3 regions of the Fictibacillus sp. 7GRE50 genome follow, and region 3 is predicted to be linked to each of the others. Evidence: riboswitches for the same ligand, from Rfam matches in the RefSeq annotation. Region 3 holds a riboswitch; each other region holds the start of a gene.
The links. Region 3 has a riboswitch for thiamine pyrophosphate ahead of tenI (thiazole tautomerase TenI). Riboswitches for the same ligand answer to the same signal wherever they lie in the genome.

Region 1: it holds a riboswitch for thiamine pyrophosphate, as region 3 does, so the genes downstream of both, tenA (thiaminase II) here and tenI (thiazole tautomerase TenI) in region 3, are expected to answer to the same signal.
Region 2: it holds a riboswitch for thiamine pyrophosphate, as region 3 does, so the genes downstream of both, thiD (bifunctional hydroxymethylpyrimidine kinase/phosphomethylpyrimidine kinase) here and tenI (thiazole tautomerase TenI) in region 3, are expected to answer to the same signal.

Annotation. Positions count from the first base shown of each region.
Region 1 is NZ_JACZDW010000003.1:152,414-155,692, forward strand. Features, by position in the region: gene IHV12_RS12000 (ABC transporter ATP-binding protein) at 1-189, opposite strand, end outside; gene IHV12_RS12005 (ECF transporter S component) at 203-784, opposite strand; gene tenA (thiaminase II) at 786-1,490, opposite strand; TPP riboswitch at 1,576-1,683, opposite strand; gene IHV12_RS12015 (manganese-dependent inorganic pyrophosphatase) at 1,819-2,748, opposite strand; gene IHV12_RS12020 (glutamate synthase subunit beta) at 2,854-3,279, opposite strand, start outside.
Region 2 is NZ_JACZDW010000002.1:86,022-89,300, forward strand. Features, by position in the region: gene thiM (hydroxyethylthiazole kinase) at 1-868, opposite strand, end outside; gene thiD (bifunctional hydroxymethylpyrimidine kinase/phosphomethylpyrimidine kinase) at 855-1,667, opposite strand; TPP riboswitch at 1,763-1,868, opposite strand; gene IHV12_RS07490 (IDEAL domain-containing protein) at 2,238-2,468, shown strand; gene IHV12_RS07495 (DUF4349 domain-containing protein) at 2,596-3,279, opposite strand, start outside.
Region 3 is NZ_JACZDW010000001.1:1,109,009-1,112,287, forward strand. Features, by position in the region: gene thiO (glycine oxidase ThiO) at 1-1,037, opposite strand, end outside; gene tenI (thiazole tautomerase TenI) at 1,021-1,641, opposite strand; TPP riboswitch at 1,711-1,817, opposite strand; gene IHV12_RS05415 (YjiH family protein) at 1,884-3,182, opposite strand.

The DNA of each region.
Region 1 (3,279 bases), on a different contig from region 3:
AGGAATATCAATTGTTCGTGGTACTAGTCCAGAAAGAACCTGCAACAATGTGGATTTGCCACATCCGGAGGTGCCAAGAAGAAGCACTTTTTCACCACGATTAATAGACAAACTCATATCTCTAAACAGCATTTTTGATTCGCCCGGAAACTTTAATCTCAGATTTCTCACAGAAGTTACGCTTGTCATCCAACCACCTCAGTTATTGATCTAACGCTTCATGATCCTTTTTTGACGAAGATCGTACTAAATTCGTCACACCTGTAGCCTCTAAAGCTTTTGCAATAGAAACGGCAAACAATCCTGTAAACAAGATAGAACCGATTATTCTAAATACGATAAATAATGTTAGATTCCATGTTGAAAGATCACCGATATATCCTTTGTAAAAGTCCATGATTAAAGATCCTGCACATGAACCTAGTGCAGCAAGTGAGATGACGAAAAGGTCAAATCGTTTATAACGAAATGCGAATAGGATAAATTCTGCAAACAATCCTTGAATCAGTCCGTATAGTAACACTTCAAGTCCAAATTCAGAACCCATCAAAAATTCTCCTGAAGAAGCAGCAATTTCAGCCAATAGGGCAACTCCAGGCTTTCGAATGATTAGGAATGCAACGGTCGCCGCCATGAACCACATCCCATATATCAACTGATCGATGTGAAGGCCAAACGGTTTTACGGCATAATATAGAGGTCCCCAAATCTTATACAGTATGCCAAATGCGATAGAGATTACGATTGTTACAAGGATATCCGTTAACTTTAACCCCTTTTGCATACTACCCTTCACTCCCGATCGTCGACGTGGTCAGGCTGAATGGAATCGGCCATTTTTCCAATGTATAAGCCATCTCCCAGAAGGAATACTCGTACTGACAACTGATCAAGAAATGTTGAATCATCTTATTTCTCTCCACATCGCTTGCTTTTTCAGCCAATTGATTCAGTCTATCAATCTGCTCTTGTACAAGTTCTGTGAACCATTCACCGCCATATGCAGCGATCCACTCTTGATAGATGGATTCTTGTGGTGTCGCCCCTTTGAATGTTTCACCAATCTCTTGATAGATCCAATAACAAGGCAGAATTGCTGCGATAATTTCTCCCAAACTTCCAGACTCTGCAACTCGGTAAAGGTGAGATGTATAATGGTAAGCAGTGGGAGCAGGTTCAAAATCAGCTAGTTCTTCTTCTGTCACTCCAAGCTGTTTCATAAATGTCTCATGAAGTCCTAACTCCGCGTCATTTGTACCTTGTGCATGTGCTGCCATTCTAGAAGTCGTATACAAATCTTCAGCTCTTGCAGCCCCCATCGCTTGTATTCTTGCAAAATGAGATAAATAATACGAATCTTGTAATACATAGTACCTGAACCGTTCTAAAGAAAGGTCACCATCTGCAATTCCCTTCACAAATGGATGTTGAAGGTTCGCTTCCCAAATAGAAGCCGCTCTTTCTCGCAAGATATCAGTAAATGTGTTCATATGAATCCTCCTTGTTTTATCCAACAAAAAAACCACTCTCAGCTAAGAAAGTGGTTGTATATGGAGAATTCAAAACAGGAATAAAGACTCCGCAACACCACTTCCCTACGCTGGTATAATCCAGATCAGGTTCTAAGAGTCTCAAAGTCGCACTTTGATCTCAGCCTTATAAAAGGCACCCCTAGTGGTTCGTTTTTATATAGTTGGTTTCTGTCTTAAATGATAGCAGTCTCTTTTAGATTGTCAACTATTTTTAAGAAACACGAACTTTGTATAACAAAGTAAAAGGGCAAAGCCGTAGTATGGCATTACCCTTTAAAATCTTCATTTATTTGCTCATCGCTTCTGTTAAAACAGGTACGATTTGTTTTTTACGGGAAACAACACCTTTAAGGATGGCTGTATTGTTTTCTAATTTAACGTTATAAGCTTCTTCAACAGATTGTGATCTCTTACCAAGAGCTAACGCTGTCGAGTCATTGGTTAAAATATCTGTTACCACAAACATAAACAGGTCTAGACCTTTGTCTGCAATCACTTTCGTAATCGCTGATTCCAAGTCTTCTTGATGCTTTAATACATCGCTAGCATCAACCGTATTCACTTGAGCAACTTCAATTTTGTTTTCACCAATGTTAAATTCTTTAGCATCAAGTGAAATCAATTCTTCAACAGATTTATCACTTAAGTCAGCACCTGCTTTTAGCATTTCTAGACCATACTTTTCCGCATCTACACCAGCAATTTCAGCAAGCTCGCGTGCTGCGGCAACATCTTCTTCTGTACAAGTAGGTGATTTAAACAACAATGAGTCAGAAATAATGGCAGAAAGCATAAGTCCGGCAATGTTCTTCTCAACTTGAACGCCTTTCTCTTTGTACATCTTGTTTAGGATTGTAGCTGTACAGCCAACAGGTTCAGCACGATAGTATAAAGGATCGCTTGTTTCAAAATTCGCGATACGATGATGGTCAATAACTTCTAATACTCTTACTTTGTCAATGTCATTTGCACTTTGTTGACGTTCATTATGGTCAACTAAGATTACCGCGTTTGCTTCAGCAGAGACATGTTCAACTAAACGAGGAAGTTCAGCTTTAAAATAATCTAATGCATATTGTGTTTCACCATTGATCTCACCTAGGCGAATAGCTTCTACATTTTGTCCTAATTTAGTCTTCAAGTCAGCGTAAACGAGAGCTGATGTAATCGTGTCAGTATCTGGATTTTTGTGTCCAAAAATAAGTACTTTTTCCATGCGTCTACTCCTTATAAATAAAAGAATTGTTTTAGCCTAAGACCTATTTTATCATATATAAAAAGCTTTTGGCTTTTGGAGTTTATTGTAGCATGGAAAAAAGTATTAAGGCAAAACCGTACTTCCCATCAACGATAGATCCACTTGACGTGCACAATCACGTCCTTCTTGGATCGCCCAAACGATTAAACTTTGACCACGTCTAGAATCACCTGCTGCAAATACTCCATCTACATTTGTTCTATAGTCACCATGTTTAGCATCTACTTTGTTATGTTTGACTTCAACACCAAATTCTTTTAAGACTGGCAGTTCTGTACCCTCAAAACCGATCGCGATGAAAACAAGATCAGCTGGCCAGATTTTTTCAGATCCAGGAATTTCTTCAAAAACCATATTTCCTGCATCATCTGATGTTCTTTTCATCTGAATCGTATGAAGTTCTTTTAATCGACCATTATGATCTGATACGATTTTTTTCGTTTGAACGGAGTACTCTCTTGGATCATGTCCGTATTGAGCAGTAGCTTC
Region 2 (3,279 bases), on a different contig from region 3:
GCCAGTGGATTGTTTCATGAAATATTTCATGGGTAGTCTCTAACTGAAAAAGCTGGTCAAGAAGATTTTGTTGAAAGCTTCCTGGTCCTTGAGCAGTTTTAACAGCTTCTTCTGCCGCTTTAGTAAGCATTAATATAGCTAATGCGGTTCGTTCTAAGACTGGCATGTTTACTGTCTCCTTCGTGACTTCTTTTTTCAGGTTGGCTTGATATAGAGCTACCATTGAGGTAGCAAAGCATCCTGTCCCTGTGACATAAGAAAGCATCGGATCCCCATGAGAAAGCACGATAGCTTTTTCACCATCTGAAATAACATCCTTACTTCCAGTCATGGCGATAAGACAGCCTGTTTGCTTTGCCGCAGCCCCCGCAAGCTTGATCAGATCATCTTCAGACGTCGCCAAATCACCATCCACACCTTTTCCTTCCCAAGCCCCTTCAGCCAGAAACTGCATTTCAGCAGCATTTCCGCAAATTGTCAGAATTGTTCGGGGTCTGACCCCCTTAAATTCTGAATATTCAAACAACAACTTCTTTACGAGCTCTTGCCTGAATGATGATAGACCTACTCCTACTGGATCAAGGACAACTGGAACCTCAGCGTACAATGCTTTACGAAGTGCGAGTATCATAGATTTTGCTGAAGCTTCATCTATTGTTCCAATGTTCAGGACTAACGCATCGGCAACCCCTACAGCTTCTTCAACTTCACATGCGTCATGCACCATCATTGGACTCCCTCCTGCTGAGAGGACTCCATTGGCCAGAAAGTTCATGGTGACATTATTCGTTATATGATGAATGAGTGGCTTTTCTGCTCTAATCTGTGAAACAAACGTTTTCCATTCTTGTATCCTAGTATTGTTCATGTGCAATCCTCCTATAGGCAAAATGATTGACCGGTCCATGACCTGAACCAACATCGATTCCATGTTCAATTGCGGTCTGTATATATTTCTTAGCATGCACGATCGCACTATCGACCTTTTTCCCGTATGCAAGCTCTGCAGCCAATGCTGCTGAAAACGTACAACCCGTTCCGTGAGTATTTTTCGTTTGAATCCGCTTCTCTACAAGTTCAATCATCTCTATGCCATTAAATACGAGATCCGAAACAAATTCACCGTTTCCAAAGTGTCCGCCTTTTACTACAACATGATCAGCACCCGAATCAAACAAAACTCTTGCCGCCTCTTCTCTAGCCTCGCTGCTGTTTATCGTTATACCTGTTAATGCTTCAGCTTCAGGAATGTTTGGTGTGACGATCTTCGCGAGCGGTAGCATACATGTTTTCATAGCATGTAATGCTTCTTCTCCTAACAATGTTGCCCCACCTTTTGCGATCATAACTGGATCGACCACTACGTTTTTCCATCCGAATTTAGTTATCATATAAGCTGTTCTCTCAATATAATCACCTGAAAAGAGCATTCCAGTCTTTATCGCATCCGGCGTCAAGTCACTGCCTATAGACGCTAACTGAGCTTCTAAACCTTCTATAGAAACTGGATATACGCCTTGAACGCCTGTCGTATTCTGTGCAGTGACTGCCGTAAGGACCGACATACCATACACGCCTAATTCTTGAAACGTCTTTAGATCAGCCTGAATACCTGCACCACCGCCACTATCTGATCCTGCAATCGTAAGTGCTTTACTTACCTTTATCAGTTGTCCCATATTCATCTACCTCCTAATTCCTAATGCAAAAAAAGCCACCCGCTGATTGGCGGGTGGCTTAAAATTTCATTTCATAAAGGAAACTGTTATCCACACCGCTTCCCTACGCCAGTATGAACTGGATCAGGTTCAAAGGGTCGAAGGTCATAACCTTCTCTCAGCTTAAAATAAGCACCCCTAGCGAAAATGACATTATTGAGTTAACACAATCCTACTCATACATAAACAATAATGTCAATTATTTTTAGGTTACGTGTTTCAAAAAGTTTAACCATCTTTAAATACGGGGAAATAATAACTAACACACTATTACAACATAAAAAAAATAGAATTTAAACAATTGTAACAAAGAGCAGCAAACAGAAATAAAAATGACAAATCATTAACATTTTTTCCAAAAGGTGGTGAAAACATAGCACTTTAGATACAATGTATAAATTTTTTCAGAATTTTCAAATAAAATGGTTGTCATTAGGCATCTTGCTCAGTATACTAGTAGAAACCTAGAAACATAAAAGGTTAATTGGATAGGGAGATAATTTTAAGGAGGGAAACAGGATGAAAGACAAAAACACTTCTTTTAACAAGAACCAAAATGAGATGGTGCAATACAAACAACAAAAAAGAGACCCATTTGCCTTCAGCCTTATTGCCCAAATGGTATTAGATGAGGCCCTTCACAATTATTACAAAGCGTATTATGAGAGAGAAATTGACATTGCCTTGGATACAAAAGATAAAGAACGTTTTATGAAATTAAGCGCAGAATACAAAGCGTTTCTCAGCTAGTGCTTTAAAACGGCACACCACTTAAAAGGTGCCGTAAGAGCCAAAACACCCTTTCAGCAAACGGATCATCCGTGCTGCAGAGGGTGTTTCTGACGTCCCAGTTACTGACAAGTTAAACACACATCTCTTAAGACATAGTTGTCGGTGATTCCGGCTTTTTCTTTTGTTCTGTTTTTCGTCTCCGCCACCATACATAAACCACAATAATTACGATCAGCCAAATCGGTGCTAATCCTAAAATACTCACTACAATTAATGAAATCGCAGACATTAAAAAGTTCACCGTATCCATAAAAAGCACCTTCGTTTTTGCCCACGTATTTAACCCTTCTGTTTGAAGTTCTTGCGCTTTTAAATTTTTCACTTCAAATTGTATCGTAACCGTTGAGTAATCACTTTGATTTTTCAAAAAGTTTAAGCGCCCTTCTACCTGTTCTATCTCTTCTTGTACGGCAGCTAGGTCACCAGATATCTTTAATAAGTCTTCTGTCTTCTGTGCGTCCTTCATAAAAGCCTCAAGACGTTCCCTAACTTGTTGCTTTGCTTTCAACCGTGAAGTCAGATCAACATATTCTTCTGTAACGTCTTCTCCAGTAACATTTTCGTATGGTGTTCCTTTACTTAAACTTCGAACATCATCTAAAAACACACGAAAACTTTTCATCGGCACACGAACAACCATCACACCAGATTCATCATTCTTTTCACCTATACTAGTAGTAGACTCAACGATATATCCGCCTGTCTTCTCTGCCGTTTCTCGAACAGTCTCCATCGAGCTTTGCAATTTATCCACTGCGATCATGAGTTC
Region 3 (3,279 bases):
TCGGCAATCCTTTTTCCAGTTATAGCGGAAAGCAGAATGCCGTTTCGATAGTGCCCCGTTGCAAGAATGAGCCCCTCTTTATGTGGAGAAGGACCGATATAGGGTTGACCGGATAGCGTTTGTGGCCTGATGCCTCCCCATGCTTTTTCAAAATGAGCACCACTTAGTTCAGGAACGATCTGTTTCGCCTTCTCCATCAATTCAAAGAGACCTGAAAATGTTACCTCTTCATCAAAGACGTGTGGTGTACTTGTCGCGCCAACAAAAATTTGGTTTTCTCGCTTTGGAACGAGGTAACAGTTTTTGTATTTTACCGTACCTGTGAGTAGTGGACGCTGTGTTTTAAAAGAAAGACATTCCCCTTTTACAGGCACCATTTTTAGTGAAGGCTCTATCTCCGAGCTCCACACCCCACAAGCTACTATGACGGAATCAGCATGAAACGTTTCCTTCGTTGTTACGACACCTGTCACTCTGTTGTTGGTTTGGAGAAGCTCAACCACTTCCGTACGCTCTTTTATCTCGGCACCGAGAATTTTTGCGGACTGATAAAGGGCGCGAGTAAGCTTAACAGGTGACACTTGAGCATCTTTTTCAAAATAGAGAGCTCCCTTTACAAGTGAGGATAATGCGGGTTCTTTTATGATCAGTTCTTCAGCTGAAAGCCAGAAAACCTCTTCATCTTGATCTCGACGCTTGGCCGCTTCTCTTTTTAAATCATCCGCTTCTTCCTCTGTAAACGCGAGTTCATAAATCCCCTTCTGGATCAGTTCGATGTCTATCCCACAAACATCGAAAAGCTCCTGTGATAAAGGGGTGAAGGCATTCCGACTCTCTTTTGCGAGCAGATAGAGTGGATGATCGGTCTCAAACTCCATCTCTGCACCGAGCATGCCAGCTGCAGCACTTGAAGCCCTGCTCCCAATTGTTTCTTTTTCAAGAAGCAGCACACGTTTGTTTCGTTTACAAAGCTCATAGGCGATGGAACAGCCGATCACGCCGCCTCCAATAATGATGGCATCATACGTTGTGCGCATCCCACACCTCCAGTTGTTGTTTATACAGCTTCACCGCTTGTAGTGGTGATTTTGCTTCTAAAATGCCTGACATCACGGCGATTCCAGATGCACCTGTTCCGATGACATTCCGTACGTTTTCTGGTGTAATGCCTCCGATCGCGATGACCGGAATTGTGATTTGATCTACCACACGTTGAAGCTGATCTAACCCTCTTGGCTCTGCACCACGTTTGGAGTCCGTTTTAAAAATATGACCATACATGATGAAGTCGGCGCCGTTTTGTTCAGCATCCTGTGCTTCTGAAACAGAATGAACAGAGCAGCCGATCAGCATTTCAGGCAGAGCTCTTCGCACTTGTGACACATCTAAACTGTGGTGTGTCAGCTGAACACCTTTTACACCTGTACAAAGCGCTACATCCACCCGATCATTTGCGATAATTTTAGAGGGAGGCACTCCAGCTTTCTGCAGACGTTCGATAAGATGACTGACTTCTTTGGCAGACTTTGTTTTTTCTCGTACATGCAGCGCCGTGATGTACGGATGAATGAGTATCGCTATCTTAACCAACTCTTCATCACTTTGCCTTCCCGTAGTAATTACATGAAGCTGTTTTTCCACAATAAAAAAACACCTCCTTTATGCAGCAAAGAGGTGGTTTCACAGTTTTAAGAATTTATAGCGAAGTATCTGATCCACACACCACTTCCCTACGCTGGTTCTAACCAAATCAGGTTCCAAGGGTCTTAAAGTTCACTCTAATCTCAGCCTTAACAAAGGCACCCCTAGTGGTAATGACTATTTAATTTTTATATACTACTATTCTATCGATAAAGGGCTTTCATAACAACCAGTAAAAGTATTTATAGGAATAAATAAGCTAGCGGAGTCGCTATAATCAATGCCAACACCGTGCGTTGGAACCAGATAACTAGTAGTTTTGGAACACTGATTGGGATTTCTGTTGAGAGTACACAAGGAATACTAGCTGAGAAAAACAGAATGGAAGCTACGGATACGACACCGATTACGAATTTCGTGACAAGCGCCGCTTCCGCTACTAAGAGTGCAGGCAGGAACATTTCAGCAACCCCGATGGAAGCCGCTTTTGCCGCAAGCATAGCGTCGGGAAGCTGCAGCGCCCATGTGATCGGGTAGAAAACGTAACCCAGCCAGTCAAAGACAGGCGTGTATTCTGCCAACAAAAGGGCGATTAAACCGACACTCATAATGGAAGGCAATATACTCATCGCCATCAGAAAGCCATCTCTTAAATTAGACCAAATGTTAGTCAAGAATGCAGGGGCGTTCTGAGATGAATCCATCGCGTTTCGCCAAGCCGTTTGCAAGTATTTCTCATTCACCTCTTCTTCCGGCTGACCTTCCCCACCAGAATACGTATCATCCATTCTGCTTAACGGACGAAGTCTCACTGTGATTGCCGTTACTAAGAAAGTTACCACAAGCGTCGTCCAGAAGTAGGTGTTCCACATTTCCATCAGACCTAGCGTTTTTGCCACAATGATCATGAACGTTGCAGAAACGGTAGAGAAACCAGTTGCAATGATAGCTGCTTCTTTCACCGTATACTTTCCTTCTTTAAACACGCGGTTCGTGATGAGTAGACCGATCGAATAACTGCCGACAAATGAAGCGACGGCATCAACCGCTGACCTGCCCGGCGTTTTCCAGATAGGTCTCATGATCTTTTGCACGAGCACCCCAATAAACTCCATCAGACCATATCCTACAATAAAGGCAAGGAAGACAGCGCCGAGTGGAACGAGCAACCCAACAGGGATCACGAGTTTCTCAAATAAGAACGGTCCCATGTTCGGATCGCTTAACCAGCTCGGACCCCATTCAAAGTAAAGTAGGACAGCTGCAACGAGTCCCACAACTTTTAGCAATGAGAAGGTGGTCATGACTCGGTCTTTGTTCCACGTTTTTTTGTAGAACGGATAAACAGCACCGAGCAATATGACGAGCAATGCATAAAGCGGTACAGCTTCACCCGCTGTATCTCTCACCCATGTTACAAGATGATCGAGTGGGATCGATGACTTTCCTTTCACTGTGATCGGAATGAAGAACATGAAAATACCAACTGCACTGAACAAAAGAAATTTTAACGAATGAGACCAAGAACCTGCAGTTTTCATAACTTCCAACTCCCTTTCCGCTTGATAAGCCTGTGCTTGTCAGGCTCTCTCTACATCATATCGGGACAAAGTTCGAAATATGACGAGTCGTGCTTGT